DNA from 2 places in the Burkholderia glumae LMG 2196 genome. Region 2 is predicted to be linked to the other one. Evidence: riboswitches for the same ligand, from Rfam matches in the RefSeq annotation. Region 2 holds a riboswitch; the other holds the start of a gene.
The links. Region 2 has a riboswitch for cobalamin ahead of KS03_RS25890 (cobalamin biosynthesis protein). Riboswitches for the same ligand answer to the same signal wherever they lie in the genome.

Region 1 (15,785 bases), 960 kb from region 2:
ACGCTCACGCAGTTGCCCGTCGCCGAGCGCGCGTCCGACTGGTGCGTGCGTGCCGCGATTCTCGCGCTGCGCAACGAAACCTACCGCTTCACGCAGATGAAGAGCAAGGCCGAGCCCGAGCCGGCCACGCTCAAGCGCGTCGTGTTCAGCGTCGATCCGGCCGAGGAGAAGGCCGCCAAGCTGGCCGTGAAGCAGGCCGTGGCGATCGCCAACGGCATCGATTTCACGCGCGATCTCGGCAACCTGCCCGCCAACGTCTGCACGCCCACCTATCTTGCGAACTCGGCCCGGCAGATGGCTAAGGACTGGAATCTCAGGTCCGAGGTGCTCGGCCTGAAGCAGATCCAGGCGCTGAAGATGGAGTCGTTCCTGGCGGTCGCGCGCGGCTCGGTCGAGCCGCCGCAGTTCATCGTGCTGCACTACCAGGGCGGGCCGGCCAAGGCGGCGCCGATCGTGCTGGTCGGCAAGGGCATCACGTTCGACACGGGCGGCATCTCGCTGAAGCCGGGCGAGGGCATGGACGAGATGAAGTACGACATGTGCGGCGCCGGCTCGGTGCTCGGCACGATGCGCGCCGTGGCCGAAATGGGGCTCAAGCTCAACGTCGTCGCGATCGTGCCGACCTGCGAGAACATGCCGGCGGGCAACGCGCTGAAGCCGGGCGACATCGTCACGAGCATGAAGGGGCTGACGATCGAGGTGCTCAATACCGACGCCGAGGGCCGCCTGATCCTCTGCGACGCGCTCACCTACGCCGAGCGCTTCAAGCCGGCCGCCGTGATCGACGTCGCGACGCTGACGGGCGCCTGCGTCGTCGCGCTCGGCCACCACCACAGCGGCCTGTTCTCGAAGGACGACGCGCTGGCGGGCGAGCTGCTCGACGCCTCGCGCGAGGCCGGCGATCCGGCCTGGCGTCTGCCGCTCGACGACGAGTATCAGGAGCAGCTGAAGTCGAATTTCGCCGACCTGACGAATCTCGGCGGGCGTCCGGGCGGCAGCGTGACGGCGGCGTGCTTCCTGTCGCGTTTCGCCGAGGCTTACCCATGGGCGCACCTCGACATCGCCGGCACCGCCTGGAAGAGCGGCGCGGCGAAGGGGGCCACCGGCCGGCCGGTGCCGCTCCTGACGCAGTTCCTGATCGACCGCGCCGGCGCGTGAGCGGCGCGGCGACGACGCAGCGGTGCGCGTGATGACGCGGATCGATTTCCACTCGAACGTCGGCGATTCGCTGGCGTATGCGTGCCGGCTGCTGCGCAAGGCGTATCTGGCGGGGCAATCCGTCGTCGTCTGCGCGGAGCCGGCGCGGCTGCGCGCGCTGGACGAGCGGCTCTGGACCTTCTCGCCGCTCGATTTCATTCCGCACTGCTCGATCGACAGCCCGCTCGCCGGCCAGACGCCGATCGTGCTGACCACCGATCTTTCCCGCGCGCCGCACGACGGCGTGGTGCTCAATCTCGGCGCCGAGGTGCCCGCGCAGTTCGCGCGGTTCGCGCGGCTGCTCGAGGTGGTCGGCAACGCGCCCGAGGAACTGGCGGCCGGCCGCGATCGCTATCGTTTCTATCGCGATCGCGGCTATGCGCTGAACAACTACAAGCAGGGCGGCTGACCCGCGCCCGGAGGCAACATGCCCGACACCAACCGCGAGTTCGACATTCCTGTTCTGACCGATGTGCTGGTGCCCGGCAAGTCCGTGCCGGCCAGCTCCGCGACCCCGACTCCGACGCCCGCGCCGCGTGCCGACGGCCTTCCCGTCCTGCAGCCGCAAGCCGCCCCCGAAACGGCCGGCTCCGGGCTGCCGCCCGCCGAGACCCACGCGCCGCTGTCGACGGCCTATGACGCGCCGGCCGGCGCGGCCGGCGCCGATGCGCTGCCGGTAGCGAGGCTGGCGCCCGGGCCGGACGAGACGCGGCTGCGGCAAGCGCGGCCGCCCGCTGCGGACGGCGCGCTTGGCGAGGCTGGCGAGGTGCCCGCCGCGCCGGCCGAGCCGCATGCACCCGCGCCAGCGGCCGGCGCGGCCGCCCCCGACGTTCCCGACGTTCCCGACGTTCCCGCGCCGTTCGTTGCGCCGGAGCCGGCGGTGCCGCACGAACTGGCCGGCGCGCCGCAACCGGAGCCGGCTGCCGATCCGGAACTGAATGCATCGGGGGCGCGGTTCGCCTCGCCTGACACGGCGGCGCGGCCGCAATCGGCCGAGGCGGCCCCGGCGTCCGACGTGCCCGACGCGCCTTTCGCGCCCGAGCCGGCGACGCCGCAGGCATCTACCGCTGCGCCCGAGCCGGTTGCCGCGCCCGAGGAGGCGCGCGCGCCATTGACGCCGCCCGCTCATAGCGGGCTCAGTGACGCGGAGGCAGCGTTCGTCGCGCCCGAGCCTGCCGTGGCGCCGGAATTCGCGGCAATGCCGGAGCCGCTTGCTGCACCGCAGCCCGGCGTGGCATCCGTGACATCGCCGCCGGCCGCCGCGCCGCATGAGGCGGGCGCCGCGCCACTGGTTGGCGACGACGAGCATGACGCCCCGGACGATGGCTCGCTCGCCTACGCGCTGGCCGATCCGGAACAGGCTGCCGAGCAGCGCGACGCCGGGCCGGTCGCTGCCGGCGGTCGCGACGCTTCCGGCATCGCCGCCGCCGTCGACGCGCCGGCCGACAGCGACGTCGTGGCCCGCACCGAGTCGGCGCTGCACGCGATCGAGGCGATGCCGCCCGCCGCATTCGCCGAACTGACGCCGTTCGGCGCCGACGAGCCGATGCCGGCGCGTTTCGCCGATCAGGAGGCGCCGCCGCCCGCCGAGTTGCAGCACGGCGCACCCGAGCCCTTGCCGGTCGCGGCGGCGCCCGCGCCGGTGGCGCCCGCCGTCGATGCGCGGCGCCTCGCCGAGCGGCTGCACGGCCGCGTTGCCGGCTATCTGGCAGGCGAAGGTCGCGCGCTGATCGACGCACGCTGTCGCGAGCTGGTCCAGCAGCACGCGGCGGCGCTCGCGGAAGAAGTCTCGCAGCAGGTGCTGCTGGCGCTCGCGCCTGAAATCGAGCAGTGGGTGAGCGAGGCGGTCGGCGAGGCGCTCGCGGATCACCCGCCGCCGCCGGCGTGAAGCCATGTGATCGAGGCGCGGGCGGCGAGGCCCGCGCACTCGGCGGATCATGGCCGATGCCGCACCTGCCCCGCCAGCGGCGGCGCCGGTGCGGGGGCGAGCGCCTACTTCAGCGTCATGATCCAGCGGGCGAGCAGGTATGCCTCGTCAGTGGTCAACTGCGTGTTGGCCGGCATCGGCACCGGTCCCCAGACGCCGACGCTGCCCTTCACGATCGATTGCGCGAGATAGTCGGCCGCATCGGCGCGCGCGAGGTAGCGGTCGGCGATGGCGTGGAACGGCGGCCCCATCAGCGGGGCCGCGATGGCATGGCAGGCCATGCAATTCTTGCGTTGCGCGAGTAGCGGGCCGCTCGCGGGCTGCTGGGCATGCGCGGGCATAGCCGCGATCAGCAGCGCGGCAGCGGTCGCTCGCAGAAGCTTCATTCTCATACAGGGGTCTCCACCGGCTCGGCGGCCGGTCTGGCTGTCCGCGCATTATAGAAGCAAAGGCCGCCCGCACCGCTGCGCGTCGCCGGCCGGGGCCGCGCGCGGGCGCCGTCGTCATGCCGTGCGGCATGGGATGGCGGCAACCGCCCGCTCGCCTCGCGCGGTCCAGCCGCAGGCCCTGCCTGCCGTGCTCGATGCGCCCGGCGATCGTCTTGCGTGAGGCGGGCGAAGGCTTCGTGCCCTCGGTGTCGGTCGACAGGCGGTCGGCGTCGGTGCGGTTCGCCGAGCCGGCCGATCCGACGCGCGCGATCGGCCCGCTTCGTTGGACGTCCGGCTTTTATGACATCATTACGGGCCGCAACGGCGCGCTCGGCCTGGCGCCGCATATTGGCCTGGCGCCGCGTATTGGCCGGGCGGCGTCCGGCGCCGCACGATCACAGCCTCGCGCGGGCGGCGGGCCGTGGGCGCCGCACGCGTGCCGTCATCGCCGCCGGCCGCTGGCGGGCGGCGTGCCGATCGTCGAGATGAGCCTCGGCCGGCGCACGCGCGAGGCGAGCCCGGTATCCGCGGATTTCATCGAGATCGTGCGGGGCGCGGCGGCGGCCGGATCCGCGTCGCGTGCCGAACGCGCGCGGCGAAACACCTTCAAAGGGCGGGCGCGGCGCATGAACGCCGCACCGATTCAGCAACCTTCCACACCGACTCATGATCATTCACCCCAATTTCGATCCCGTCGCGATTCATCTTGGACCGCTCGCCGTGCGCTGGTACGGGCTCATGTATCTCGTCGGCTTCATCGCGGCGATCGTCGTCGGCCGGGTGCGGCTCAAGCTGCCGCACGTCGCGGCGCAAGGCTGGACCGCCAAGGACATCGACGACATGATGTTCTACGGCGTGCTAGGCGTGGTGCTGGGCGGCCGGCTCGGCTACGTGCTGTTCTACAAGGCGAGTTATTACTTCGCGCATCCGCTCGACATCTTCCGCGTCTGGGAGGGCGGGATGTCGTTCCACGGCGGCTTCCTCGGCGTGCTGGCCGCGATGATGCTGTTCGCGTGGCAGCGCAAGCGCTCCTGGCTGCAGGTGACCGACTTCGTCGCGCCGATGGTGCCGACCGGGCTCGCGGCCGGGCGCTTCGGCAATTTCATCAACGGCGAGCTGTGGGGCCGCGTGACGAGCCCCGATGCGCCATGGGCGATGCTGTTTCCGGGCGCCGCGCGCGACGACGCGATCTGGCTCGCGGCACACCCGGATATCGCTGCGAAATGGCATCTGAACGAGGTGTTCATGCAGTACCAGATGCTGCCGCGCCACCCGTCGCAACTCTACGAGATCGCGCTCGAGGGGATCACGCTGTTCCTCGTGCTGTTCTTCTTCTCGCGCAAGGCGCGACCCACCGGCGCGGTGTCGGCGCTGTTCCTGATCGGCTACGGGCTCGCGCGCTTCACCGTCGAGTTCGCGCGCGAACCCGACGATTTCCTCGGTCTGCTCGCGCTCGGGCTGTCGATGGGGCAGTGGCTGTCGCTGCCGATGGTGGTGGCCGGCGTGCTGCTGATGCTGTGGGCCTATCGCCGCAAGCGCGAGCCGGCTGCGGCATGAAAACAGCCCGGCGGGGCAGGCCCGCCGGGCTGTCGGTGCCGGCGCGCCGCGTTCGTGAAGCCGGGCGCGACGGCGCGGCGGTCCCGCCTGCCGGCGGCCCGCTTACTTCATCTGCACCGAACCGTTGACGGTGACGGTGACGGTGGCCTTGCCGCCCTCGACCGCGATCGGCGCGGCGGCCTTGGCGGCCATCATCGGCGCCGCGTCCATCGCCATCATGCGCGAATACGGCTGCACGCTGCGGCCGCCGCCCACGTTCACCTCGCGGATCGCGAAGCCGCTGTAGCCGAACGCCTTGGCGGCCTCGGCCGCGCGGTCGCGGAACGACTCGATCGCCTGCGAGGTCAGCTTCTGCTCGGCCGCACGCTGCGCCTCGGGCGACAGCGAGAACGCGACGTTGCCGACCTGCAGCGAGTTCGACAGGTCGCCGGCCAGCTTCGAGGCGGCCGCGAAGTCGCGCGATTCGAGCACGATCTCGGTGCGGCCGCGCCAGGCCGAGATTTTGCCGTCGCGGTCGGTGCTCGGGTACACCGAGAAGCCGCCCGTGTGGGCGCTCACGCCCGACACGCCGCGCGCACGCGCGAGCGCCGCATCGGCGCGGCGGTTCAGCTCGGCCGTCAGGCTGCCCGGGTCCTTCGCCTCCTGCTCGTAGAACAGCGTGATGTCGACGACGTCCTGCGGCACGTCGGTGCTGGCCTGGGCCGACAGCGACAGCACGCCGGCGGGCGGCGGCGTGACCTGCGCGCGGGCGGCCGGGGCCGCACCGAGGGCGAGGGTGGAGATGGCGAGCGCGAGTGCGGCAGCGGATTTTTTCATCGTGTGAGCTCCGGTTGGTGCGCGGTAGCCGCGAGCGTTCGCGGTGCCGTGCGTCGTGTCGAGGCAAACGGGCGCGAACCTGCGTCTGCGCCGTTTGCGCGATCATTAGGCCGACGAAAGATGCGCCGAGTTCCGGCGCGGCGCCCGCCAGCGGGCCGATCCGGGCCGGCCCGGCGAGCGGCGCGGCGGCGCGGGTCTCACTTCATCAGCCGCTCGGTGATGAAGCGCCATTCGGCGCGCGTGACCGGCGTGATCGAGAGCCGGTTGCCCTTGGCGAGCACGCGCATCTCGGCAAGCGCGTCGTGCTCGCGCAGCGCGGCGAGCGGCACCAGCGCGGTCTTCTTCACGAAGCGCACGTCCACCAGCACCCAGCGCGGCGCGTCCTGTTTCGATTTCGGGTCGTAGTACGGGCTGTCCGCGTCGAACTGGGTGGGGTCGGGATACGGTGTGGACGCGACTTCGGCCAGCCCGGCGATGCCCGGCTCCGGACAGCTGGAGTGGTAGAACAGCACGCCGTCGCCGACACGCATCGTGTCGCGCATGAAGTTGCGTGCCTGATAGTTGCGCACGCCGGTCCATGGCAGCGTGCGTTGCGGCGCGGCGGCGAGATCGTCGATGCTCGCCTCGTCCGGTTCGGATTTCATCAGCCAGAATTGCATGGATGCTCCGCGCGACAGGGAACAGGGGGGCGGCAGGCCGTGCGCCGCGCACCGCGGCCAGGCGGCGGTGCCAATGAAAAACGGCATCGGACAAGGTCCGATGCCGTCGAATAGGTCCCCGCCTTGGCCGCTAGGCCGGCATCCTGAACCTGAGGTTCAGAATTGGTCGCAGTTAGCAGCACTTCGGGTACATCAGACAGAGTGACGCGCGCGCCCGTGCTACAAATTTCCGCAACCGTGCACATGGCATTGGTTCAAGGAATATATGACCTTGGCGAACCAGGCAGGGAAGCTGAGCAAATCGTTCCAACCAAATCTTTCCGACCGAACCGCCGCCGTGAGCGCGTCGCTTACCGCGCTTCGTGCTGGGCCAGGACCGCGCCGAGCTGTTCGTTCATGTGGCGCATTGTACGCCGGATTTCCTCGGCGGGAAATGCTTCGCCGTGGCGAACGCTCTGTTGCAGGCGAAGCAACTCCGAGGCCAGCGACAGCGCGGCCATCACCGCGATCCGGTCGGTGCCGCGCACCGAACTATTGGTACGGATCTTCGACATCTCGGCGTCCACGCGTGCCACCGCTTCGAGCAGCGCCGCTTCGGTTTCCGGCGAGCACGCGAGGCGATACGCCTGGCCGAGAATCGAGACTTCGATCTGCTTGGTGGTCATGCATGTTCTCCGTGGCTGGACGCACCGCTGCCCGCCGCTTCGGCCGGGGCGTCGAGCAGGTCGAGCTGGCTCTCGCCGTCGGCCGCCTGCTTCGTACGCGGGAGTTTTTCGAGGATCGCATTCAGTTTCACCTGGGCGTCGTCGATCTTCGCGGACAGCGTGTCGCGTTCGGCCACCAGCGCGTTGCGCTCCTCGCGCAGTTGGTCGAGTTCGACGCGCAAGGCTTCGGCCTGCGCGCGCAGCTGCGCGACTTGCTCCTCGAGTGCGATGCGTTCCGTATGATGGCGTTGGTTCAGCGCGATCAGGCGGCCAATGTTCTGGGATAGGGTTTCGAGTTCGTTGAGCATCTGCTGCGTCCTCTAAAGACCGGGCATTTTAGCGCGGAAACGCCGGTGTTCCGACTTTTGTAACGTATCCAGACGTAACACCCCCGCTTCTTGCCGCGAAATGCGCGGCAAATGCCGGATGCCGCGCACGCGCCTGCGCGCGGTCCGCCATGCCGCCGCAGAGGGGCCGCGCCGCGCTGCATGGCGGCCGCCAGCGCGCGGCGCGCTTTGCTTGACGCTCGCTAGACCCGCTCCTACACTGGCGCCGCTTCGGTGCATGCGTGCGAGACCTTGTCGCACGCAGTTAAACGGGAAGCAGGAAGCCGCCGATCCGGACGAGCCAACCTGCGCTGCCCCCGCAACGGTAAGCGACCGCGTCGATCGCGCATCGATCACGACGCGAACCACCCCTTTGGATCGGCCTTCCCTCGCGCTCGCGCGACCGCGCACGGATGGCCGGGGCCACTGCGCTCGCGCGCGGGAAGGCGGGGCCGGTGGTCGCCAGCCCGGATACCGGCCGGAGTGGGGAAGCGTGTCGCCCGCGTGCGCCGCTTCCGTGAGGCGGAACCTGCGGGGAAGCGGGGGCCGCGCTTGTCGACAGGATGTTTTCCGATGCGCACCGCTTTGGTTCGCGCCACGCTCGCCGCGCTATGCGGCCTGCCCGGCTTCGCCCGGGCGCAGTCCGCCGCATCCGCGCCGCCCCCGTCTGTCTCCACTTCCGCGCCGGCTGCCGGGGCGAGCCGGGCGCCCGCCGCCACGGCCGCGGCCGGCGCCGTCGAGCCGGCCGTCCTCGATTCCGTCGTCGTGACCGCGAGCCGCAGCCCGCAGACGCTCGCCGACGCGCTGCCGCAGACCACGCTGTTTACGCGCGAGGACATCGACCACGGCAGCGCCACCGATCTGCCCGGGCTGCTCGCGCTCGCGCCCGGCGCGCAGATCGTGCGCAACGGCGGCCCCGGTTCCACCGCCACGCTGTTTTTGCGCGGCGCGCAGTCCACCCAGTCGCTGGTGCTGATCGACGGCGTGCGCGTCGATTCCGCCAGCCTCGGCGCCGCGCAGCTCAGCCAGCTGCCGCTCGCGCAGATCGATCACGTCGAGGTGGTCAACGGCAACGTCTCGTCGCTGTACGGCTCGGGTGCGATCGGCGGCGTGGTGCAGGTGTTTACGCGCGACGGCGGCAATCATCCGCCGCGCTTCTGGTTCTCGGCCGGCTATGGCAGCTACCACACGCAGTCGCAGGACGCGGGCGTGTCGGGCCGGCTCGATGGCGACGGCCGCAGCACCTTTTCGCTCGCGCTCTCGCGCGAGAAGACCGACGGCTTTTCCGCGCTGAACCCCGCGCAGCAGCCGCGCGCCAATCCGAATGCGAACGGCAACCTCGGCGAGAGTGTCTCGGCCGCGCTCAAGCACCGCTTCGCGAACGGCTGGAGCGCCGGGCTCACCTACTTCCAGTCGAACGGCGCGAACAGCTACGACAATGCGTTCGGCCTGCCCACCGACCTCAACACGCTCTACAGCCGCGTGCAGCAGCTATCGGTGTTCGCCGACGGCAGGCTGGCCGACGGCTGGACCACGCATCTGCGCGTCTCGACCGGCAACGACCGCAGCCAGTCCTGGCTCAACGGCGCCTATACCGACCACTTCGATACCGACAACCGCCAGTACACCTGGCAAAACGATTTCCGGCTCGCGCGCGGCCAGACCGTCCAGGCCGGCTACGAGCGGCTCGACCAGGCACTCGATTCGAACGAGTACGCGGCGCCGCGGCGCCATGTGAACTCTGGCTGGCTCGGCTACACGGGCCGCTTCGGCAACAACCGGTTCCAGGCCAACGTCCGGCGCGACGGGTATTCGGATTTCGGCGGCGCGAACAGCTACTATCTCGGCTACGGCCTGGACCTGGGCGAGCACTGGAAAGTCACGGCGAGCGTGTCGGACGCGTTTCGCGCGCCGACCTTCAACGACCTGTACTTCCCGGGCGCGAGCAACCCCGCGATCCAGCCGGAGCGCAGCCATTCGGTGGAGGCGGCGCTGCAGTACGCCTCGGACGCGCTCGGCGTGATGCGCCTGAGCCTGTTCCAGACGCGCTACACCAACCTGATCCAGTACGTGCCGGACGCCACCGGCTTCGTCTACACCGCGCAGAACGTCGGGCGCGCCAAGGTGCAGGGCATCGAGGGCGCGTGGCAGGGGCAGCTCGGCAAGACCGACCTGCGCGTGGCGGCGACCCTGCAGAACCCTGTCGACGAGAGCGCGAACCAGGATCTGGTGCGCCGCGCGCGGCACTTCGCGTCGTTCTCGGCAAACCGCGCGTTCGGCGGCTGGCGCGTGGGCGGCGAATGGCTCGTGAGCGGCGCGCGCGACGACAGCGGCGAGCCGCTCGGCGGCTACGGCATCGTGAACCTGACGGCGCGCTACGACATCACGAAATCGTGGTACGTGAGCGCGCACCTCGACAACCTGCTCGACAAGGACTATCAGCTTGCGTATGGGTACAACACGCCGCGCCGCGGCGCCTACGTCACGATCGGCTGGCGGCAGCCGTAGGGCGTCGATCATGCCGCGCGCGCCGCGCGCCGCATGCGGGGGGCGCGGTTGCGCGGCGCCGCGATGACGCCCGGCCGGGCCGCGGCGATCTGGGCCGCGCTCGCGGTCGCGGCCGGGCTCGTGCTGGTCGCGTCGCTCGCGCTCGGCAGCGTGCCGATCACGCCGTGGCAGGCGCTGTGCGCGCTGTTCGCGCCGGGCCGCGATGCGCTCGCGGGCGAGATCGTCACCACGCTGCGCCTGCCGCGCGCACTGGCCGGCTTCGGCTGCGGCGCGCTGCTGGCGCTGGCCGGGGCGCTGCTGCAGGTGCTGCTGCGCAATCCGCTCGCCGAGCCCTACGTGCTCGGCGTGTCGGGCGGCGCGGCCGGCTTCGCGCTGGCGGCGATGATCGCGGGCGCCGCCTGGTGGCTCGTCGACGCGGCCTCGTTCGTCGGCGCGCTGCTGTCGACCGCGCTGGTGCTGGGCCTGACCTATCGGCCGCTGGTGCGCGGCGCGTGGCGCGCCGGCCCGGGGGACGCGCGCGATGCGTCGCCCAGGCTGCTGCTGACCGGCGTGGTGATCGCGGCCGGCTGGGGCGCGCTCGTCACGCTGATGCTGTCGATCGCGCCCGACGATCGCCTGCGCGGCATCCTGTTCTGGCTCGCGGGCGACCTCGGCAGCGCGGCGCCGCCGTGGTTCGCGCTCGGTGCGCTGGCCTGCGCCGCGGCGGCCGCGCTGCCGGTCGCGCCACAACTGAACGTGCTGCTGCGCGGCGATACCGCGGCGGCCGCGCTCGGCGTGCCGGTCGCGCGGCTGCGGCTGCGGATCGTGCTGATCGCCTCGCTGGCCGCCGCCGCCGCGCTCACCACGGCCGGCACCATCGGCTTCGTCGGCCTGGTCGTGCCGCATGCCTTGCGGCTCGCGTTCGGCAACGACCAGCGCATGCTGCTGCCCGCCTCGCTGCTGGCGGGCGGCGCCGTCGTGATGGGCGCCGATCTGGTGGGGCGCACCGTGATCGCGCCGGCGCAGTTGCCGGTCGGTGCGATGACGGCGCTGCTCGGCGTACCGGTGTTCCTGTGGATGCTGCTGCGCCGGCCCGCGCCATGAGCGGCGGGGCGAACCGCGCCGCTGGCGCCGGCGGCTGGCGCGCCTGCGGGCTGCGGCTCGCGGCCGGCTCGCGCACGCTCGTCGAGGCCCTGTCGCTCGCGTTCGGCGCCGGCGAACTGTGGTGCATCGCCGGCCCGAACGGTGCCGGCAAGACCACCCTGATCTCGGTGCTGGCGGGGCTCGCCGAGCCGGCCGCGGGACACGTCGAAGCCGACGGCAGACCGCTCGCCGCATGGCGGCCCGAGTCGCTCGCGCGGCGCCGCGCGCTGATGGCGCAGACGCGCCACGACGCGTTCGCCGCGAGCGTGTTCGACACGGTGCTGGCGCATCGCTTTCCGCATCTGGGCGGCTGGGGCTGGGAGCGCGAGGCCGATCGCGCCGCCGCGCGCGAGGCGCTGGCCAGGCTCGATCTGGCGGCGCTCGCGCCGCGCAACGTGCTGACGCTGTCGGGCGGCGAGCGCCAGCGCGTCGCGCTGGCCGGCGTGCTGTGCCAGGGCGCGCCGCTGCTGCTGCTCGACGAGCCGCTCGCGCACCTGGACCTGCACCATCAGGCCGATTGCCTCGACGCGCTCGCGCGCTGGTTGCAGGACGGTGCGCCGCGCAGCGTGATTTTCTCGTGCCACGATCTGAACCTCGCGCGCCGTTTCGCGACCCACGCGCTGCTGCTCGACGGCCGCGGCGGCGCGCTGGCCGGCCCCGCGCGCGAGGTGCTGACGGCCGAGGCCGCGAGCGCCGCGTTCGGCTACCCGCTGGTGCTGATCGAGCGCGACGGCCACGAGGCGCTGGTGCCGGCCTGGCCGGCGCAGCCGCAGCGGGGGCGCACGGCGCCATGACGGCGGCCACGCCACCGACCCACTTACCGAGGCCGGCGCGATCCACGCGCGGGCCGCTATTCGAAACGAATCCGGCATGAACGATACCTACCTGGTCCCGGCCGTCGACGCGCTCGACGACACGCTCACGGCGACGCTGCAGCGCCTGATCGATACCAAGACCAAGCCGCCCGGCAGCCTGGGCCGGCTCGAGGCGCTGGCGCTGCAGCTGGGCCGCATCCAGCGCAGCACCGCGCCGCGCGTCGAGCGGCCCGTGACGATCGTGTTCGCGGCCGACCACGGCATCGCCGCCGAGGGCGTGAGCCCCTATCCGCAGGCGGTGACCGCGCAGATGGTGGCGAACTTCCTGGCCGGCGGCGCGGCGATCAACGCGTTTTCGAAGGTGGCCGGCTGCGAGCTGGAGATCGTCGACGCGGGCGTGGCCACGCCGCTACCGGCGTCGCCCGCGCTGGTGTCGGTGCCGGTCGCTCCCGGCACGCGCAACTTCGCGCGCGAACGCGCGATGAGCGACGCGCAGTTGCATGCGGCGCTCGCGGCCGGCGCGGCGCGCGTGGCGCACCATGCGGCGCTCGGGACCAACGTGCTGGGCTGCGGCGAGATGGGTATCGCCAACACCTCGTCGGCGGCCTGCCTGATGAGCCGCTTCACGGGCCTGCCGCTTGCCGAGTGCGTGGGGCGCGGCACCGGCCTCGACGATCGCGGGCTGGCGCACAAGCGCGCGGTGCTGGAGGCGGCGCTCGCGCGGCACGCCGACGCGCAGGCGCCGCTGGCGGTGCTGGCCGCGTTCGGCGGCTTCGAAATCGCGATGATGACGGGCGCGTTTCTCGCGGCCGCGCGGCTGCGCATGGCGATCGTGGTGGACGGCTTCATCGCCAGCGCGGCGCTGCTGGCCGCCGTGGCGCTCGCGCCGGCCGTGCGCGACTACTGCGTGTTCTCGCACGTCTCGGACGAGGCCGGCCACCGCCGCATGCTCGACCACCTCGGCGCCGCGCCGCTGCTCGCGCTGGACCTGCGGCTCGGCGAGGGCACGGGCGCCGCGCTCGCGCTGCCGCTGCTGCGCGCGGCGGCCGCGTTCGTCAACGAGATGGCCAGCTTCGAGGCCGCCGGCGTCGCGAACCGCGGCGACGCGTAGGCGGGGGCACGCGATGCGCTGGTCCGCCGAATTGCGCTATTTCTTCGTCGCGCTCGGCTATTTCACGCGCGTGCCGATCCCGCGGCGGATCGGCTACGCGGCGGGCGACCTCGATCAAGCGGCGCGCTACTTCCCGCTGGTCGGCGTCGGCGTCGGCGCGCTCGCGGCGGCCGTCTACCTGGGCGCGGCGCGGATCTGGCCGGCCGGCGTGGCGGTGCTGCTGTCGATGGCCGCCACGCTGGTCGCGACCGGCGCGTTCCACGAGGACGGCCTGGCCGATAGCTGCGACGGCTTCGGCGGCGGCTACGCGCGCGACGAGGTGCTGCGGATCATGCGCGACTCGCGGATCGGCACGTTCGGCGCGGCCGCGCTCGCCGTCTCGCTGGCGCTGAAGTGGCAGGCGCTCGCGGCGCTGCCGCCCGCGCGCGCGGCCTGGACCCTGCTGGCCGCGCATGCGGCGAGCCGGGTCGGCGCGGTGAGCCTGCTCGTCACGCTCGACTACGTGCGCGAGGAGGGCAAGGCCAGGCCGGTCGCGCGGCGCATGTCGGCGCGCGCGTTCGCGTTCGCGGCGCTGTGCGGGCTGCCGTGGCTGCTCTGCCCGGGCTGGCCGGACTGGCGCCTGGGGCTCGCCGCGCTGGCCGCGCTGCTGGCGGCGCGGGCCGGCATCGCGCGTTATCTGCGGCGCCGGCTCGGCGGATACACGGGCGACTGCCTCGGCTTCGCGCAGCAGCTGTGCGAGCTCGCGATCTACCTGACGGTGCTCGGATGGACGTCGTCCTGATCCGGCATCCGGCGCCGGCCGTTGCCGGGGGCGTCTGCTACGGCGCGACCGATCTGCCGCTCGCGGGCGACGCGGCGGCGGCGGCGGCCGAACTGGCGGGACGCCTGCGCGCCGATGGCCTCGCGCTGCCGGACCGGATCGTCACGAGCCCGCTGCGGCGCTGCGCGGCGGTGGCCGAGGCGCTCGGCGCATTGCTGCAGGTGACGGTGTGCAGCGAGCCGCGGCTGCGCGAGATCGATTTCGGCGGCTGGGAAATGCGCACCTGGGACGAGATCGGGCCGGCCGCGCTCGACCGCTGGCAGGCCGATCTGATGGGCGCGCGCGAGCATGGCGGCGAGGGCGCGGCGCAGTTCGTCGCGCGCGTGGTACCGGCCGCCGCTTCGCTCGAGCGCCGGGCCGGCGCGCCGCCCGTGATCGCCATCACGCATGCCGGCGTGATTCGCGCGCTCGCCTCGCATTGGCTGGGCGTGCCGCTCGCCAGCCTGCTGGCGCGCCCGATCGCCTACGGAGGGCGGGTCGGCTTCGCGCGCGACGCGCGGGGCTGGCACCTGCGGCGCTGGGACGAGCCGGCGGGCTGAGACGGCGACGGCTCCGGCGGTTCGAGCGGGGCCGCCGAACCGCGGTGGCGGGCGGCTGGCCGGCTGCGCTCGACGATGGCCGCAATCGCGCGGCGGATGGCGGCGCCCGTCGCGCGCGGCGTGACGCCCCCTGCGGCGGCGCCGATGCCCGTCCCGTCGGTGGCGCACGGGCGGGCCGTCCGCGTGCCGCCGCGCCCGGGGCGCGCCTCAGGGGCGCCGCGAGCGCGCCGTCTCCAAATCGCGGCAGACCTGCTCCGCGCCGAGCGCGAGGCGCGGCGTGGGCCGCGTCAGCAGATCCCCGTCGATCGCGAACAGATTGCCGCGCGCAACCGCCGTCAGCAGCGGCCAGCGCTGCCAGCGCGCGAGGCTCGGCAGCGCCGCGTCGCCGGCGGTGGCGCCCTGCGCGGTCGCGATGATCGCCTCGGGATCGGCCGCCAGCACCGCCTCGTCGTTGACGGTCGGCGCCACCGGCTTCAGCGCCGCGAAAACGTTGCGCCCGCCGCAGAGGCGCAGCACGTCGCTGACGGTCTGGCTGCCGTTCAGCGTCATCAGCGGCCGGTCCCAGATCTGCAGAAACACCGCCACGGGCGGCCGCGCGGCGTAGCGTGCGCGCAGCGCCGCGATGCGCCGCCGGTACGCGTCGGCCGCCGCGTCGGCCACCTCGCGCGTGCCGAGCAGCCGGCCCAGCCGGTCGAGCGATACCGCCACGTCGTCGAGCCGCTGCGGCTCGCTGACGTAGACGGGGATGCCTAGCGCCTGCAGCTGCGCGGTCTGGCGCTCGGCGCCGCCGTGGCGCCAGACCACGATCAGGTCGGGCTTCAGCGCCGCGATGCGTTCGAGATCGAGCGAGCGGTTGTCGCCAACGCGCGGCAGCGCGCGTGCGGCCGCCGGATAGTCGCTGTAGGCGACCGCGCCCACCATCGCGGCGGCGCCGCCCGCCGCGTAGAGCAGCTCGGTCGCGTGCGGGGCGAGGCTGATCACGCGCCGCGCCGGCGCGGCGAGCGTGACGGCGCGACCCGCATCGTCGGTCACGGAGACGGCCGCCGCGGCCGCCGGCGCCGCACCGCCGAGGCCCAGCGCGAGGCCCAGCGCGAGGCCCAGCGCGAGGCCCAGCGCGAGGCCCAGCGCGAGGCCCAGCGCGAGGCTGCGCGCGCACCGCGCCGCGCACCGCGGCGGCACCGCCGGATCGGATGGCGCGCGCATCGTTCAGCGCGCCGTCCGGCCGCCGGCCGGCGCGGACGAGTCGAGCCGCTCGG
Region 2 (15,785 bases):
CGTCGTCGGCCGAGCCGTGATGATCGTGGCGCAGGTGGATGCTGTCCTCCGAGGCCGCGTTCAGGCCGATCAGCGTGGCCAGGTCGAGCTCGCCGCGCTGCGCCCGCACGATCTTCACGTGGGCCGGGATTTCCTCGCGGATCGTGGCCTCGACCGAGGCGAATTGCGCCTCGTCGAGCAGGTCGGTCTTGTTGACGATCACCAGGTCGGCCGACGAGAGCTGGTCGGCGAACAGCTCGTGCAGCGGCGATTCGTGATCGAGGTTCGGATCGGCGCGGCGCTGCTCGTCCACGGCGTCGGGGTTGTCGGCGAACTGGCCGGCCGCGGTGGCCGGGCCGTCCACCACGGTCAGCACCGCGTCGCAGGTAAAACTGTTCTTGATCGACGGCCAGTTGAACGCCTGCACGAGCGGCTTGGGCAGCGCGAGGCCCGAGGTCTCGATCAGCACGTGATCGATCTCGGCGCGGCGCTCGACCAGCGCCTCCATCACCGGATAGAACTCCTCCTGCACCGTGCAGCACAGGCAGCCGTTGGCGAGCTCGTAGAGCTGGCCGGCCGCTTCCGCGCCCTCTTCGCAGCCGATGCCGCATCCCTTCAGGATCTCGCCGTCGATGCCGAGTTCGCCGAATTCGTTGACGATCACCGCGATCCGGCGGCCCGACGCGTTCTCGAGAATGTGACGCAGCAGCGTGGTCTTGCCGCTGCCGAGGAAGCCCGTGACGACGGTCACGGGAATTTTGCGCATTTGCATGGGAAGGATTCCGTCGGTGAGTCGGTGGATGATGCCATCGGCGCGTGGCAGGAGCGATCGCAAACGGGCCGCCACGCCGGCGGCCCGGGACAGCGCGCCGCCTCCCGCGGCGCGTCCCTTGCGGAGCCTCCCGCGCCAGCGCGCGCCGGGCCAGGCGCGCCGCGAGCGCGGCGGTTCCGCCGTTCTGGCCGGTATCCGGGCTGGCGACCGCGCCGCTTCGCCTTCCCGGACGCCGGCGGCATCCAGTGGCCTGGCCGCGCGTGACGCGCACGCGCGGTGAAGCGGGCCTCGCATCGCCTCTTTGCGATGCAGTCGCTTACCGTTGCGGGGGCAGCACAGGTTGATCGCGGCCGCGGCGCGGCCCGATGCCCTGTTTCCCGTTCAACTGCGTGCGCAGGAATCCGCACGCGAGCACCAAAACGGCTGCGAGTGTAGGCGCCGCGCCGGAACGCGTCAAGGCGCGCGGGCCGGGCCGGCGCGGGCGGCCCCGCCCCGCCGGCTGGCGGCCCGCCCGGCGCCGCTGTGCTATCGTATGCGCGCGTCTGGTGCCCGCTGCCGCGTTCGCGGCGGCGGTTGAACGGGAAACAGGAAGCGGCGTGCGCAAGCGGCACCTCGCCTGGCCTGTGCTGTCCTCGCAACGGTACGCCGCCGGCGGTCCGCTCCCAGCGGGCCGCGCGGATCGACGAACGCCACTGCCGCACGCGGCGGGAAGGCCTCGATCCGTTCGTTTCGATCGGCGGTCAGCCCGGATACCGGCCGACGCAATGGCGGGTTCACCCGCCCGACACGGCGCTCGCGAGGTACGCGCGCCGCGCCAGCGCGCTGTTCCGATCAACCGGCTCGATCCCGCTTTCGCATGACCCGCTCAGCCTCGCGTTTGGCGCCGAGCCACGCGCTGCCATCCGCCGCGACGCCGGCGGCCACGGCGCGCGTGTGCGACGCCCTGCTGCCCACGCCGCCCCTGCCGGCGCGCCCCTGCGCGCCGTGCGCCGGGGTGCCCGATGCCGCCGATGCCACGGCCTCGCGCGCCGCGCCATGGCGCGTCGCGGTCGGCATCGGCTGCCGCGCCGGCCGCTCGGCCGAGGCGATCGAGGCCGCCATCGAGGCCGCGCTGGCACGCCACCCGGGCCTCGGGCGCGAGGCCGTCGCGCTCGTCGCGACGCTCGACGCGAAGGCGGCCGAGCCCGGCCTCGTCGCCTGCTGCGCGCGCCATGGCTGGCCGCTCGTGGCGATCACGCGCGAGGCGATCGCGGCGCTGGCAGGCAGGCGCGCGGCGGGCGGCGACATGGGCCGCGCAGCGGACCAGCGGGCGCCCGTTTCGGCGGTGCAGGCGCGCTTCGGCATCGACGGCGTCTGCGAGCCCTGCGCGCGCGCGGCCGCGCCCAACGGCACGCTGCTGGTGACGAAGACGGTCGTCGACGGCGTGACCGCCGCGATCGCCGGACCGCTCTGAGCCTCGCGCGCCCTCCCCCCAATTTCCGCACTCAGGAGACCCGATGAAAACCGATCCCGAATCGCATCAGCGCATGACCGAACGCCGCCGCGCCGGCCACGAGAAGAAGCAGGCTGCGGCCACCGTCGAGAAGGGGCTGCTGATCGTCAACACCGGCAACGGCAAGGGCAAGACCACGGCCGCCTTCGGCATGGCGGTGCGCGTGCTCGGCCATGGCATGCGGCTCGGCGTGGTGCAGTTCATCAAGGGCGCCCTGCACACCGCCGAGCGCGACCTCCTGGACACCTTCGCGCAATGCGATTTCGTCACGATGGGCGACGGCTACACCTGGAACACGCAGAACCGCGACGCCGACATCGCCACCGCGCGCAAGGGCTGGGACGCGGCGCGCCGCATGATCGAGAGCGGCGAATATCAGATGGTGATCCTCGACGAGCTGAACACCGTGCTCAAGTACGAGTACCTGCCGCTCGACGAGGTGCTGGCCGTGCTGGCCGCGCGCGCGCCGATGCTGCACGTGGTGATCACGGGCCGCCACGCGCCGGACGCGCTCGTGGAGGCCGCCGATCTCGTCACCGAGATGCGGCTCGTCAAGCACCCGTACCGCGAGCAGCACGTGAAGGCGCAGCGCGGCGTGGAGTTCTGATGACGGCGGCCGGCATGCCAGCCTGTCCCGCGCTGCTGATCGGCGCGAGCGGGTCCGGCCAGGGCAAGACCTCCGTGACCGCCGGGCTCGCGCGGCTGCACCGGCGGCTCGGCCGGCGCGTGCGCGTGTTCAAGACCGGCCCGGACTTCCTCGACCCGATGATCCTCGCGCGCGCGAGCGGCGCCGAGGTCGAGTCGCTCGATCTCGGCATGGTCGGCGAGGCCGGCTGCCGCGCGCTGCTCGCGCACGCGGCGGCCGAAGCCGACCTGATCCTGATCGAGGGCGTGATGGGGCTCTACGACGGCACGCCGAGCAGCGCCGACCTGGCCTGCCGGTTCGGCGTGCCGGTGGCCGCGGTGATGTCGGCGACCTCGATGGCGCAGACCTTCGCCGCGCTCGCCTTCGGGCTCGCGCGGTTTCGCCCCGAGGTGAGGTTTCACGGAGTGCTCGCCAACCGGGTCGGCTCGGCGCGCCATGCCACGCTGCTGCGGGCCGCGCTGCCCGACGACATCCGCTGGCTCGGTCATCTGCCGACCGATGCCGGCATCGCGCTGCCCGAGCGACACCTCGGGCTGCACCAGGCCGGCGACATCGCCGATCTCGACACGCGGCTGGAGCGCGCGGCCGACGCGCTCGCGGCCACCGCCCTCGCCGAGCTGCCGCCGGTGGTCGGCTTCGCGCCGCCCGAGCCGGCGCCGCCGCTGCCGCGCTGGCTCGACGGCCTGCGCGTGGCGGTGGCGCATGACGCCGCGTTCGCGTTCATCTATCCGGCCAACCTCGCGCTGCTGGCAGCGCTCGGCGCGCGCGTGACGCGCTTCTCGCCGCTCGCCGACGAGCCGCTGCCCGACTGCGACGCGCTCTATCTGCCGGGCGGCTATCCCGAACTGCATGCGGCACGCCTGGCCGGCAACGCCCGCAGCGCGGCCGGCATCGCCGCGCACGTGGCGGCCGGCCGGCGCGTGCTGGCCGAATGCGGCGGGCTGCTCTACCTGTGCGAGACGCTGACCGACGCCAACGGCACGACCACGCCGATGCTCGGGCTGCTGCCGGGCGCCGCCACCATGCAGCGGCGCTTCACGGCGCTCGGCATGCAACGGCTCGACACGCCGCACGGGCCGCTCAACGGCCATACCTTCCATTATTCGAAGCTGGAGATGCCGCTCGCGCCGGCCGCGGTGGCCACGCGCCCCGACGACGGCGCGCCCGGCGAGGCGGTTTACCGGCACGGGCCGATCGTGGCCAGCTACCTGCATGGGTACTGGCCGTCGAACCCGCGCGGCCTTGCGAGCCTCATGCTCGGCGAATGGCCCGCGGCCTCGCCGCGTCGCTGAGCCCTCGCCAGGCAGCGATAGCCGCGGCCGACCCGATGCGGCATGCGCCGGCTCAGGCCGAGCCGATCAGCAGGTCGGCCGGAATCCCGAGCCCCTGGTGCAGGCGCCGGATCATCGCCAGGCTCAGCGAGCGCTTGCCGTTCAGCACTTCGTAGACGCGGTTGGTGTTGCCGATGTAGGGCTTGAGGTCGGCGACCGACAGGCCGTCCTGCTCCATGCGGTAGCGGATCGCGGCGATCGGGTCGCGCGCGTGCCGGCGCAGGCAGGCGTGCTCGTAGCGCTCGACCAGACAGGTCAGGATCTCGAGCTTGTCGCCGCCGGGCGTGCCCGGCTCGGCGCCGGCCGCGGCCAGCGCCGACATCTCGGCGAGCGCGGCCTCGTAATCGAGCTCGGTGCGGATCGGGCGTATCGTCAGGTCCATCGGGTCGCTCCACGGTGGCGTCGCCGGCCGGCGCGGCGCGATGGCCGCGCATGCCGGCCCGGATGCGGGACGGGCCATGGTAGTCCCGGCGCGGGACGGTTCTCAATGCGGCATCGGGTATCGGCCCGCCGGCCCGCCCGCGACCACGGCGGCCGCGGCCGCCGCGCGGGAAGGCACGGCCTCGGGCGCTGCGCGCCGCGCTCGAACCGCGCTGGCGGCGACACGATGGCGGCCCCGCCGCGCCGCCGCGAACTTACATCGAACCCCATATAAAAATCCGAATCTGTCGGAACGCACGCGACATCGCGCTGTCATGTTCCCTGGCATCGATTTTCCACGCAGGGTCCCGCCGTTCGTCGATGGACCCTCGTCCGGCGTGCTTGACCGCGCGCCGACGCGCAGCACGCCACGCAGCCAGCCGCTTCCGCGGCGCGTGGCGCCGAAGCGCTGGTGCAGCCGGGCCGCGTCGTGTCGCGCGGCCCGGCTGCCGTCGCCCCAAACCCGTTTTGAGGATGTACAGTCCGTTGATCCCCCGCATCGACCTTCCCGTTCGCGCCGGCGGCCGACACGCCCGCCGGCCCGCCCCGCACCCGCTGGCGCGCCTCGTTCCGGCCACCGGCGTCATCGGCGCGCTGGCCGCGCTGGCCGCCCTCGCCCTCACCGCCGCGCCGCCGGCCGCCTCGACGCCGGCCACGCCGACACTGAGCGGCGCCGCGAAGACGCCGCTGCGTGTGTTCGCGGCCACGCCGTTCCCGAGCGCGCAGCGTTTCGTCACCGAGCAGCTCGAAGCCGAGCTCGGCCCCTACGAGGCGGCGCTGGGGCGGCTGGCCACGCGCCCGCTCGTGCGCCCCTTCCCGCGGCCGGGCCTGCTCGGCGACGCGAGCGACCTGTTCTCGCTCGCCGCGCCGCCGCCCCACGCCGACGCGCCGCTCCAGGCGGGCGGCGTGCGCGCCGGCACGATCGAGCGCTCGTTCGCCGACACCCTGCAGCGGCTCGACGTGCCGCCCGAGGTGCGGATCCAGCTCGGCGACCTGGTCGCCACGCACACGCACCCGCATGCCGCCGCGCAGCCCGGCGACCGCTACCGGCTCGCCTACGCGATCACGCCCGACGGCCCGCGCCTGACGGCCCTCGATCTGCGCAGCGCCGGACGCCACTTCGGCGCGCTCTGGTTCCGCCCGCCGGGCGCAACCCATGGTGCGTTCTACAGATACGACGGCACGCCGCTCGAGGCGGCGGCGCTGATCATGCCGGTGGCCGCCACGCGCATCAGCTCGCCGTTCGGCGAGCGCCTCCACCCGATCTCGCATCTGCGCCTGATGCATACCGGCACCGACTTCGCGGCGCCGCGCGGCACGCGCGTGAACGCGGCGGCCGACGGCGTGGTGTCGTTCGTCGGCATCGATCCGCATGGCTACGGGCGCTACGTGGTGGTCGAGCATCCCGGTGGGGTCTCGACGCTGTACGCGCATCTGTCGGCGTTCGCGCCCGGGCTCGAGGAAGGCATGCGCGTCGCGCAGGGCCAGCGGCTCGGCGCGGTCGGCATGACGGGCGCCGCCACCGGCCCGCATCTGCATTTCGAGGTGCGCCGGGCCGATACGCCGGTCGATCCGGTGGTCGCGCTCGCCGACGCGAGCAACACGCTCGCGCCCATGCAGCTCGACGCGTTCCGCCGCGAGGCCACCGCCATGCGCACCCAGCTCGCCGCCGCGGCCGCCCCGGCCACCGGCATCGCGATGCTCGACACGGCCCCCGCCGATGCCGGCCTGAGCACGCTCGACCCGACCTTGCGCGCACTGCTGCCGGCCCCGGGCCAGGCCGCCGCCTCCGCCCGGGCCGCCGCGTCCTGACCGCGGCGGCGACGCGCGCCCGCCACGCGCCATGGCAGGCGTCATGACGCCGCGCCGCTGTCTCGTTATCATCGTGGGCAGGCGCGCCGGCAGCGGCGCGCCTCGCGGACCGCGCGCGGCGCGGCACAGCATTTCTCGACGGGAGCGCTTCGATGGCGCCAGCTCAGTATTTCCGCAGCCTCGCCGGACGCGAGCGCAGCGCCGACGGCAATCGCCGCCTCGGCCTGTCGCTCGCGTTCGTGGCGGGCGCGGCCAATGCCGGCGGCTTTGTGGCCGTCCATCAGTACACCTCGCACATGAGCGGCATCGTGTCGTCGATCGCCGACGACACCGCGCTCGGCGATCTCTCGCTGGCGCTGGCCGGCGTGGCCTCGCTGCTCGCGTTCGTCTGCGGTGCGGCCAGCACCGCGCTGCTCGTCAACTGGGGGCGCCGGCGCGGCCTGCATAGCCAGTACGCCTCGCCGCTCGCGCTCGAGGCGCTGCTGCTGGTGGGCTTCGGCGTGCTCGGCAGCCAGCTCGCCGATCACCGCCCCTTCTACGCGCCGCTCACGGTGATCCTGCTCTGCTTCATCATGGGGCTGCAGAACGCGATGATCACCAAGATCTCGAATGCCGAGATCCGCACCACGCACGTCACGGGGATGGTGACCGACATCGGCATCGAACTCGGCAAGCTGTGCTATCCGAACCGCGCGCCGGCCGGCCCGGCGCCGGATGGCGGCGCGCCCGCGCCGCTCGCGGCCCTGCCGCCGGTGCGCGCGAACCTGCCGAAGCTGCGCGTGCTGGGCGCCATGCTGGCGATGTTCATCGGCGGCGGGCTGGCCGGCGCGCTCGGCTTCCAGCATGCCGGGTACGCCGCCACGCTGCCGCTCGCGGCGCTGCTCATGGCGCTCGCGATCGTGCCGTTCGCCGACGACCTGCGCGCGCGGCTCGACCGCTCCTGAGCCTGGCGCGCCATCGCCGCCGGCGCGGCACGGACGAAAAAAAGCCCGCCGTCAGGCGGGCATCGAATCCCAGTCAAGGAGGTGTCACACGAACTACGGGTTCAGATTAAGGGGCCCGCCGCGTGACCACAACCAAGCATTTCCGATATCGTTATCGCGATCGCGCCGTTACGCCGGCGGCGCCGCCGCTCACGGCTCGTGCCGCAGATAGCCTTCCCTGGCCGGGTCGCGCATGCGCCACGACACCAGGAACGAGATCGCGCACAGCGCCGTCACGTACCAGTAGAACGTCGCCTCGGTGCCGGCCTGCTTGAACCACAGCGCCACGTACTCGGCCGTGCCGCCGAACAGCGCATTGGCCACCGCGTAAGAAAGGCCCACGCCCATCGCGCGGACTTCGGGCGGAAACATCTCGGCCTTGATCAGGCCGCTGATCGAGGTATAGAAGCTGACGACGGCGAGCGCGACCGTGATCAGCACGAATGCCGTCATCGGGCTCCTGGTGCCGGCGATCGCATGCATCAGCGGCACCGTGCCGAGCACCGCGAGGCCGCCGAACAGCAGCATCGAGCTGCGCCGGCCGATGCGGTCCGACAGCGCGCCGAACACCGGCTGCAGCAGCATGTAGACGAGCAGCGCCATCGTCATCACGTTGCTGGCCGTCTTCGCAGGCATGCCCGCCGTGTTGACGAGGTACTTCTGCATGTAGGTGGTGAACGTGTAGAAGATCAGCGAGCCGCCTGCCGTGAAGCCGACCACCGTGAAGAACGCGCCCTTGTGCTGCATCACGCCGCGGATCGTGCCGGCGTCGCGCGCATGGCGCGATTCGCGGGTGGAGGTCTCGCCGAGCGACTTGCGCAGGTAGAGCGACACCAGCGCGGCCAGCGCGCCGACCAGGAACGGAATCCGCCAGCCCCAGGCGCGCAGTTCCTCGGTGGTGAGGAACTGCTGCAGGATCACCAGCACCAGCAGCGCGCAGAGCTGGCCGCCGATCAGCGTCACGTACTGGAACGAGGCGAAGAAGCCGCGCCGGCCCTTCAGCGCGACCTCGCTCATGTAGGTCGCGCTGGTGCCGTACTCGCCGCCCACCGACAGCCCCTGCAACAGCCGCGCCACCAGCAGCATCACCGGCGCGAGCGCGCCGATCTGGTCGTAGGTGGGCAGCGCCGCGATCACCAGCGAGCCGCCGCACATCATCAGCACCGAGATCATCATCGCGGTGCGCCGGCCGCGCCGGTCGGCGATGCGGCCGAACAGCCAGCCGCCGATCGGCCGCATCAGGAAGCCGGCCGCGAACACGCCGGCGGTGTTGAGCAGCTGCGTGGTGGGATTGCCGCTCGGAAAGAACGCGTGCGCGAAGTAGAGCGAGCAGAACGAATAGATGTAGAAGTCGAACCATTCGACGAGATTGCCCGACGAGGCGCCGACGATCGCGAAGACGCGTCGGCGGGTGTCGTTGGCGGCCAGGTGGGCCGGATCGGTGAGATCGGTCATGCAGTTGCGGTCCTCGATGGGTCGTGGGATGCGTGCGGGGGCATGGGCGCGACGCGCGCTGCGCATGGCGCACCCGGCCGCGCCGGGCGGCCGGTGCACGGGCGCGGGACCGCCTCGCCCGGCACCGCCCGCGCTCGGTGCGGCGCCATTCTATCCAATTGAAAGCTTGCGCGCCGTCAGGGCAGTCCCCAGGATCGGGCACGGCCCGCGCCCTCGCGCAACCGCCATGCCCCATCACGAAAGAAGCCAGCCCGAGGGCTGGCTTCGCTCGACGCAGCGCGGGCGGACGGCGCGTCCGCCCGCCGCTCAGACCCGCACCTCGGGCGGCCGGTAGCGGCACTCGTAGCGCTTGCGCACCGTGCCGGCCTCGTCGACGCTCTCGAGGAACACGTCGAACTGCCAGAGCCGCGCCATGTGCTTGAGCACCTCGTCGCTGTCGTTGGCCAGGTGGCGGTTGTCGGTCATGAAGTGGCGCAGCGTGAGGCTGCGGTCGCCGCGCGTATTGACGGCCCACACCTGGATGTTCGGCTCGCGGTGGTGGATGTCGTACTGGCGCGAGAGCGCCTGCCGCACGTACTGATAGCCGCTGTCGTCGTGAATCGCCGAGACTTCGAGCGAATCGCGCATGTCGTCGTCGAGCACCGAGAACAGCCGCATCTCGCGGATCAGGTGCGGCGACAGGTATTGCGCGATGAAGCTCTCGTCCTTGAAGTTGCGCATCGCGTAGTGCAGCGCCGGCAGCCACGGGCTGCCGGCCAGCTCCGGAAACCAGCGGCGGTCTTCCTCGGTCGGATTCTCGCAGATGCGCCGGATGTCGCTCATCATCGAGAAGCCCAGCGCATACGGGTTGATCCCGCTGTAGTAGGGCTTGGTGACGGGCGGCTGGTAGATCACGTTGCTGTGCGAATGGAGGAACTCCATCATGAAGCCGTCGGCCAGCTTGCCCTGCTGGTAGAGCGTGTTGAGCAGCGTGTAATGCCAGAAGGTGGCCCAGCCCTCGTTCATCACCTGCGTCTGCCGCTGCGGGTAGAAGTACTGCCCGACCTTGCGCACGATGCGGATCACCTCGCGCTCCCAGGGCTCGAGCAGCGGCGCGTTCTTCTCGGCGAAGTACAGCAGGTTCTCCTGCGGCTCGGGCGGGTAGCGCCCCTCCACTTCCTCGTCGGCCGCTTCCGGCTTGCGGCCGGGCAGCGTGCGCCAGAGCTCGTTGACCTGCGACTGCAGATAGGTTTCGCGCTCGCGCCGCAGCGCGGCCTCCTTGGCCAGCGACGGCTTCTGCGGGCGCTTGTAGCGGTCCACGCCGTAGTTCATCAGCGCGTGGCACGAGTCGAGCAGTTCCTCGACGCGGTCGAGCCCGTAGCGCTCCTCGCACTCGGCGACGTAGTTCTTGGCGTAGACGAGGTAATCGACGATGGCATGCGCGTCGGTCCAGAGCCGGAACAGGTAGTTGCCCTTGAAGAACGAGTTGTGGCCGTAGGCGGCGTGCGCGATCACGAGCGCCTGCATGGTCAGCGTATTCTCTTCCATCAGATACGCGATGCAGGGGTTCGAGTTGATCACGATCTCGTAGGCGAGGCCCATCTGGCCGCGCCGGTAGCTCTTCTCGGTCGACAGGAAATGCTTGCCGAACGACCAGTGGCGGTAGTTGACGGGCATCCCGACCGACGCGTAGGCGTCCATCATCTGCTCGGCGCTGATCAACTCGAGCTGGATCGGGTAGATGTCGAGCTCGTATTGCTCGGCGACCTGCGCGATGTGCGTGTCGTACTCCTCGATCAGCTCGAAGGTCCAGTCCGACGGGCACGGCAGCGGTTTGCGTTCGGCGACGTTCATGCGCCCTTCCTTCAGCCCGCTCTCGGGCATTGCTGGGTGCGGCGGCGACGCGTCGGCGCCGGCTCGATCGGTGCCGGGGCCGGGCGCGTCGTCGCCCGTGTGGCGCGCCTGCCAGCCGCGCGCCGCGTTGTCCGGGTGGCGTGTCGTCATGCCATCAGGTTTCCACGTGTTTTTCGAACAGCTCGCGGAACACCGGGTAGATGTCCGCGGCCGACTCGGCCTTCTTCATCGCCATGTGCGGCTGCGACAGCGCGAGCTGCGCGTATTCGAGCCACAGATTCTGCTCTTCCGGCGCCACCTGGATATAGGCGAAGTAACGCGTCTTGGTGAGGATGTCCTCCTGCAGGATCTTGCGGCACTTCGGCGAGTCGTCGGTCCAGTTGTCGCCGTCCGAGGCCTGCGCGCCGTAGATGTTCCATTCGGTCGGCGAGTAGCGCTCGTTCATCACCTTGCGCATCAGTTCGAGCGCGCTCGACACGACCGTGCCGCCGCTCTCGGTGGAATGGAAGAAGGTGTCCTCGTCGACTTCCTCGGCGCGCGTGTGATGGCGGATGAACACCACCTCGATGCGCTCGTAGTTTCGCTTCAGGAACAGGTAGAGCAGGATGAAGAAACGCTTGGCGAGATCCTTGCGCTGCTCGTCCATCGAGCCCGACACGTCCATCAGGCAGAACATCACGGCCTGGCTCGACGGTTGCGGCTGCTTCACGCGGTTCACGTAGCGCAGGTCGAACGGATCGATGAACGGAATCCGCCAGATGCGCCCTTTCAGGTGATGGATCTGCGCCTCGAGCTCGGCGATCTCGACGCGGTGGTCGCCGGGGTCGTCTTGCAGCGCCTCGAGCCGTGCCTCCAGCCCGCGCAGCTCGGCCACGAGCGGCGAGCCGAGCGCGATGCGCCGGCCCAGCGCGCTGCGCAGCGAGCGCACCACGTCGATGTTGTTCGGCGTGCCTTCCGCCGCCCAGCCCGCGCGCACGTTCTTCCAGCTCGGCACCGCCAGCAGATGCGTCTGCACGAGCCGCGGCAGTTCCAGGTCGTCGAAGAAATACTGCATGAATTCCTCGCGGCTCAGCTCGAACACGAAGTCGTCCTGCCCCTCGCCCTCGTTGCTGGCCTGGCTGCCGCCCCCGCCGGAGCCGCCCGGCGGGCGCGGGATCTTGTCGCCGCGAATGTAGTCGGAATTGCCGGGATGCACGTGCTCGCGCCGCCCGCCGGAGGCATGGCGGAACGTGGGCTCCGCGATGTCCTTGCGTGGAATGGTGATGCTCTGGGTGCTTTGGATGTCCTTGATGCTACGGTCGCGGACGGCATCGGACACCGCCCGGCGAATGTAGTTCTTGACGCGACGCAGAAAGCGCTCGCGGTTTGCAATGCTCTTGTTCTTGCCGGCCAGCCTGCGGTCGATGATTTGATGAAGCACTCCCGGTCTCCCGCTCGAAAGTCGATACGCCGGGACGTGCCGCACGATCCACCGTGCGGCGCGTCGCTCAGGGTGCCCGCGCGGCCAGGCCGCGCGGACGGTGCAACAGATGCATCATGACGACTTGCGCACGCGCAGATACCAGTCGCAGAGCAGGCGCACCTGCTTCGGCGTGTAGCCCTTGGCGACCATGCGGTTCACGAAGTCCTCGTGCTTGCGCTGCTCCTCCGCCGATCCCTTGGCGTTGAACGAGATCACCGGCAGCAGTTCCTCGGTGTTCGAGAACATCTTCTTCTCGATCACCACGCGCAGCTTCTCGTAGCTGACCCAGGCCGGGTTCTTCCCGCCGTTCGCGGCCCGCGCACGCAGCACGAAGTTCACGATCTCGTTGCGGAAATCCTTCGGATTGCTGATGCCCGCCGGCTTCTCGATCTTCTCGAGCTCGGCGTTCAGCGAGGCGCGGTCGAAGCTCTCGCCCGTGTCGTGATCGCGGAACTCCTGATCCTGGATCCAGAAGTCCGCATAGGTCACGTAGCGGTCGAAGATGTTCTGCCCGTACTCCGAATACGATTCGAGGTACGCCGTCTGGATCTCCTTGCCGATGAATTCCGCATAGCGCGAGGCGAGCAGATCCTTCACGAACGACAGATACTTCTGCTCGGTTTCCGGCGGGAACTGCTCGCGTTCGATCTGCTGCTCGAGCACGTACATCAGGTGGACCGGGTTCGCGGCCACCTCCGAGCTGTCGAAGTTGAACACGCGCGACAGGATCTTGAACGCGAAGCGCGTCGACACGCCCGTCATGCCCTCGTCGACGCCGGCGTAGTCACGATACTCCTGATACGACTTCGCCTTCGGATCGGTGTCCTTGAGGTTCTCGCCGTCATACACCTGCATCTTCGAGAACAGGCTCGAGTTCTCGGGCTCGTGCAGCCGCGTGAGCGTGGAGAACTGCGCCATCATCTTCAGCGTGCCCGGCGCGCAGACGGCGTCGGCCAGCGAGGAGCTGCGGATCAGCTTCTCGTAGATGCGGATCTCTTCCGACACGCGCAGGCAGTACGGCACCTTCACGACGAAGATCCGGTCGAGCAGCGCCTCGTTGTTCTTGTTGTTGCGGAACGCCTTCCATTCGGACTCGTTGGAGTGGGCGAGGATCACGCCGTCGAAGGGAATCGCGCCGAACCCTTCGGTGCCCTTGAAGTTGCCTTCCTGGGTGGCGGTCAGCAGCGGATGCAGCACCTTGATCGGTGCCTTGAACATTTCGACGAATTCGAGCAGGCCCTGGTTCGCCAGGCAGAGGCCGCCCGAGTAGCTGTAGGCGTCGGCATCGTCCTGCGCGTACTGCTCGAGCTTGCGGATGTCGACCTTGCCGACCAGCGAGGAGATGTCCTGGTTGTTCTCGTCGCCCGGCTCCGTCTTGGCGATGCCGATCTGGCGCAGGATCGACGGATAGCGGCGCACCACGCGGAACTGGCGGATGTCGCCGTTGTACTCGTGCAGCCGCTTGACGGCCCACGGGCTCAGGATGCTCTTGAGGTAGCGACGCGGAATGCCGTATTGCTCCTCGAGGATCGGGCCGTCCTCATCGTAGTCGAACAGCCCGAGCGGCGATTCGTTGACGGGCGACCCCTTCAGCGCATAGAACGGCACGCGTTCGGCCAGTTGCTTGAGACGCTCGGCGATCGACGACTTGCCGCCGCCCACCGGCCCGAGCAGATAGAGGATTTGCTTCTTCTCCTCTAGCCCCTGCGCCGAATGGCGGAAGTACGCGACCACCTGCTCGATCACTTCCTCCATCCCGTAGAACTCGCGAAACGCGGGATAGACCTTGATGACCTTGTTCGCGAAGATTCGCGACAAACGCGGATCGTTTCGCGTATCGACCTGCTCCGGTTCCCCGATGGCTGCCAACATGCGTTCGCCTGCAGTGGCGTACGCCGATGGATCGTTCTTGCAGAGCGCGAGATATTCTTCGAGCGAGAACTCCTCCTCCCGAGTTTTCTCGAAGCGGTTCGCGAAGCTGCTGTAAATATCCATGCTACCTCCTCGCCTTGTGACGGAAGACGATCTTGCCTTCGTTGGATCACTCAGAAGCAGGACCGTTCGATTTCATCCTAAACCCATTTACTTATTTTTTCACGAACAAACTTCAGTCGGAACGTTGCTGCCAGGCACTCAGAAAAACCCCGCTTGGACTGGTCTTTTTGACTGCCATACAATGTTCTCCCCGAGCTTCCCAACGTAACGCACGCATCCTCTTAGGTTGCACGGAATCGTCTCTCGCATCGGACGCGTTCCTCCCTGCTTCCCTATACGATCGAGCCGGCAATTCGGACGACAGCGCGCTCGCATTCGTTACAATTTTTTGCGATCGATCCTGCTTCGCGCGAAGGCGTGCGATGGCGCACGATGCGCGCACGACGAGGCGCGCATCGCCTCACGCCTTGCGAGGCGCGCGGCCGATGCGTCGATGACACGCGAGGCGGCACGCGCGACGTATTGGGGAAAACGCGTGGCGTGTTTCGCCTGTCGTGCATCCGGACGGCAATGGAACGAAACAGTGGTTCGCGGCGATGAACCGAAACGAAGCGGACCAAGCACTGCGATCGCGTCGAGTCGCGCGCACGGCACGCGCCGATCCGGTGCTGCGCAGAACACGGTGCGCGCACGACGATGGCTGCGCCGACGACAGCGACGGTGATGAAAGGCGCACGCGGCTCGCCCGCTCATGACAGACGCGCGCGCGCGCGGCCCGCCCGCTCATCGGCCTGACGATGCCCGCCGGTTTGCCACGGGATCGCGGAACCTCGCCGCGCACGCCGGGTCGCGCGACGGCCCGGTCGAGAGTGCAGCAGGAACGCAGCGCAGCGGGGCGAGCCGCCCGCCGCGATCCGGGCCGGGTACACGATGCGCACCCTGCAGGCTGCCCGCACCGGCGGCACGCGCCGGGCCGAGCGCGGCGACGTGACGGCCCGCTGCGGCGATCCCCCGACGCGTCCGGCCCGATGAACGCCATCCCCAAACGAAAGAATCCGGCGCGAAGCCGGATTCGAAGAACCGCCGCTGCCCGCAGGCGCGCACGGCGCCTACTTGGAGAGCTCTTGTAGGGTCGGAATAGAAGGTTGCGCACCGGCCCGCGTCACGGACAATGCGGCCGCGCGTAGCGCGAAGCGGATCGCCTCGTCGGGCGTCTCGCCGGCCGCGAGCCGCGCCGCGAAGCCGCCGATGAAGGTGTCGCCGGCCGCGGTCGTATCGACCGCCTCCACCTTCGGGGCCGGATAATGGCGCGTGCTGCCGTCGGCTTGCCGGGCCACCACGCCCTGCCCGCCGAGCGTGACGATCACGTTGCGCGCGCCGGCTTGCGCGAGCTGCCGTGCGGCCAGTTCCGCATCGGCCGGCGTCGCGATCGCGACGCCCGTCAGCGCGGCCGCCTCGATCTCGTTCGGGATCAGCCAGTCGACCAGCGGCAGCCAGCCGTCCGGCAGCGGCGCGAGCGCCGGCGCCGGATTCAGCACGACGCTGCATGCGTGGCGGCGCCCCGCCTCCAGCGCGGCGCGCACGGCCGGCAGCGGGGTCTCGAGCTGACAGACCAGCACGTCGGCCGCCGCGATCATCGCGTCGTGGGCGGCCACGTCCTCCGGC

Region 1: linked by a shared signal. The riboswitch ahead of KS03_RS13890 (TonB-dependent receptor plug domain-containing protein) and the one ahead of KS03_RS25890 (cobalamin biosynthesis protein) in region 2 are both predicted to bind cobalamin.

Annotation. Positions count from the first base shown of each region.
Region 1 covers NZ_CP009435.1:280,535-296,319, reverse strand. Annotated here, with positions in the region: gene KS03_RS13935 (leucyl aminopeptidase) at 1-1,158, shown strand, start outside; gene KS03_RS13930 (DNA polymerase III subunit chi) at 1,190-1,606, shown strand; gene KS03_RS13925 (DUF2486 family protein) at 1,625-3,085, shown strand; gene KS03_RS13920 (c-type cytochrome) at 3,190-3,516, opposite strand; gene lgt (prolipoprotein diacylglyceryl transferase) at 4,219-5,109, shown strand; gene KS03_RS13910 (SIMPL domain-containing protein) at 5,212-5,925, opposite strand; gene KS03_RS13905 (EVE domain-containing protein) at 6,123-6,584, opposite strand; RNA gene ssrS (6S RNA) at 6,696-6,877, opposite strand; gene KS03_RS13900 (cell division protein ZapA) at 6,935-7,249, opposite strand; gene KS03_RS13895 (coiled-coil domain-containing protein) at 7,246-7,596, opposite strand; cobalamin riboswitch at 7,830-8,111, shown strand; gene KS03_RS13890 (TonB-dependent receptor plug domain-containing protein) at 8,188-10,122, shown strand; gene KS03_RS13885 (FecCD family ABC transporter permease) at 10,186-11,205, shown strand; gene KS03_RS13880 (ABC transporter ATP-binding protein) at 11,202-12,038, shown strand; gene cobT (nicotinate-nucleotide--dimethylbenzimidazole phosphoribosyltransferase) at 12,115-13,170, shown strand; gene KS03_RS13870 (adenosylcobinamide-GDP ribazoletransferase) at 13,184-13,951, shown strand; gene cobC (alpha-ribazole phosphatase family protein) at 13,936-14,529, shown strand; gene KS03_RS13860 (cobalamin-binding protein) at 14,737-15,732, opposite strand; gene cobD (threonine-phosphate decarboxylase CobD) at 15,736-15,785, opposite strand, start outside.
Region 2 covers NZ_CP009435.1:2,983,658-2,999,442, forward strand. Annotated here, with positions in the region: gene cobW (cobalamin biosynthesis protein CobW) at 1-751, opposite strand, end outside; cobalamin riboswitch at 921-1,185, opposite strand; cobalamin riboswitch at 1,277-1,526, shown strand; gene KS03_RS25890 (cobalamin biosynthesis protein) at 1,746-2,204, shown strand; gene cobO (cob(I)yrinic acid a,c-diamide adenosyltransferase) at 2,248-2,850, shown strand; gene KS03_RS25900 (cobyrinic acid a,c-diamide synthase CobB) at 2,865-4,181, shown strand; gene KS03_RS25905 (helix-turn-helix domain-containing protein) at 4,234-4,602, opposite strand; gene KS03_RS25910 (M23 family metallopeptidase) at 5,115-6,452, shown strand; gene KS03_RS25915 (YoaK family protein) at 6,605-7,396, shown strand; gene KS03_RS25920 (MFS family transporter) at 7,586-8,890, opposite strand; gene KS03_RS25925 (SpoVR family protein) at 9,197-10,873, opposite strand; gene KS03_RS25930 (YeaH/YhbH family protein) at 10,878-12,143, opposite strand; gene KS03_RS25935 (PrkA family serine protein kinase) at 12,258-14,180, opposite strand; gene rbsK (ribokinase) at 15,230-15,785, opposite strand, start outside.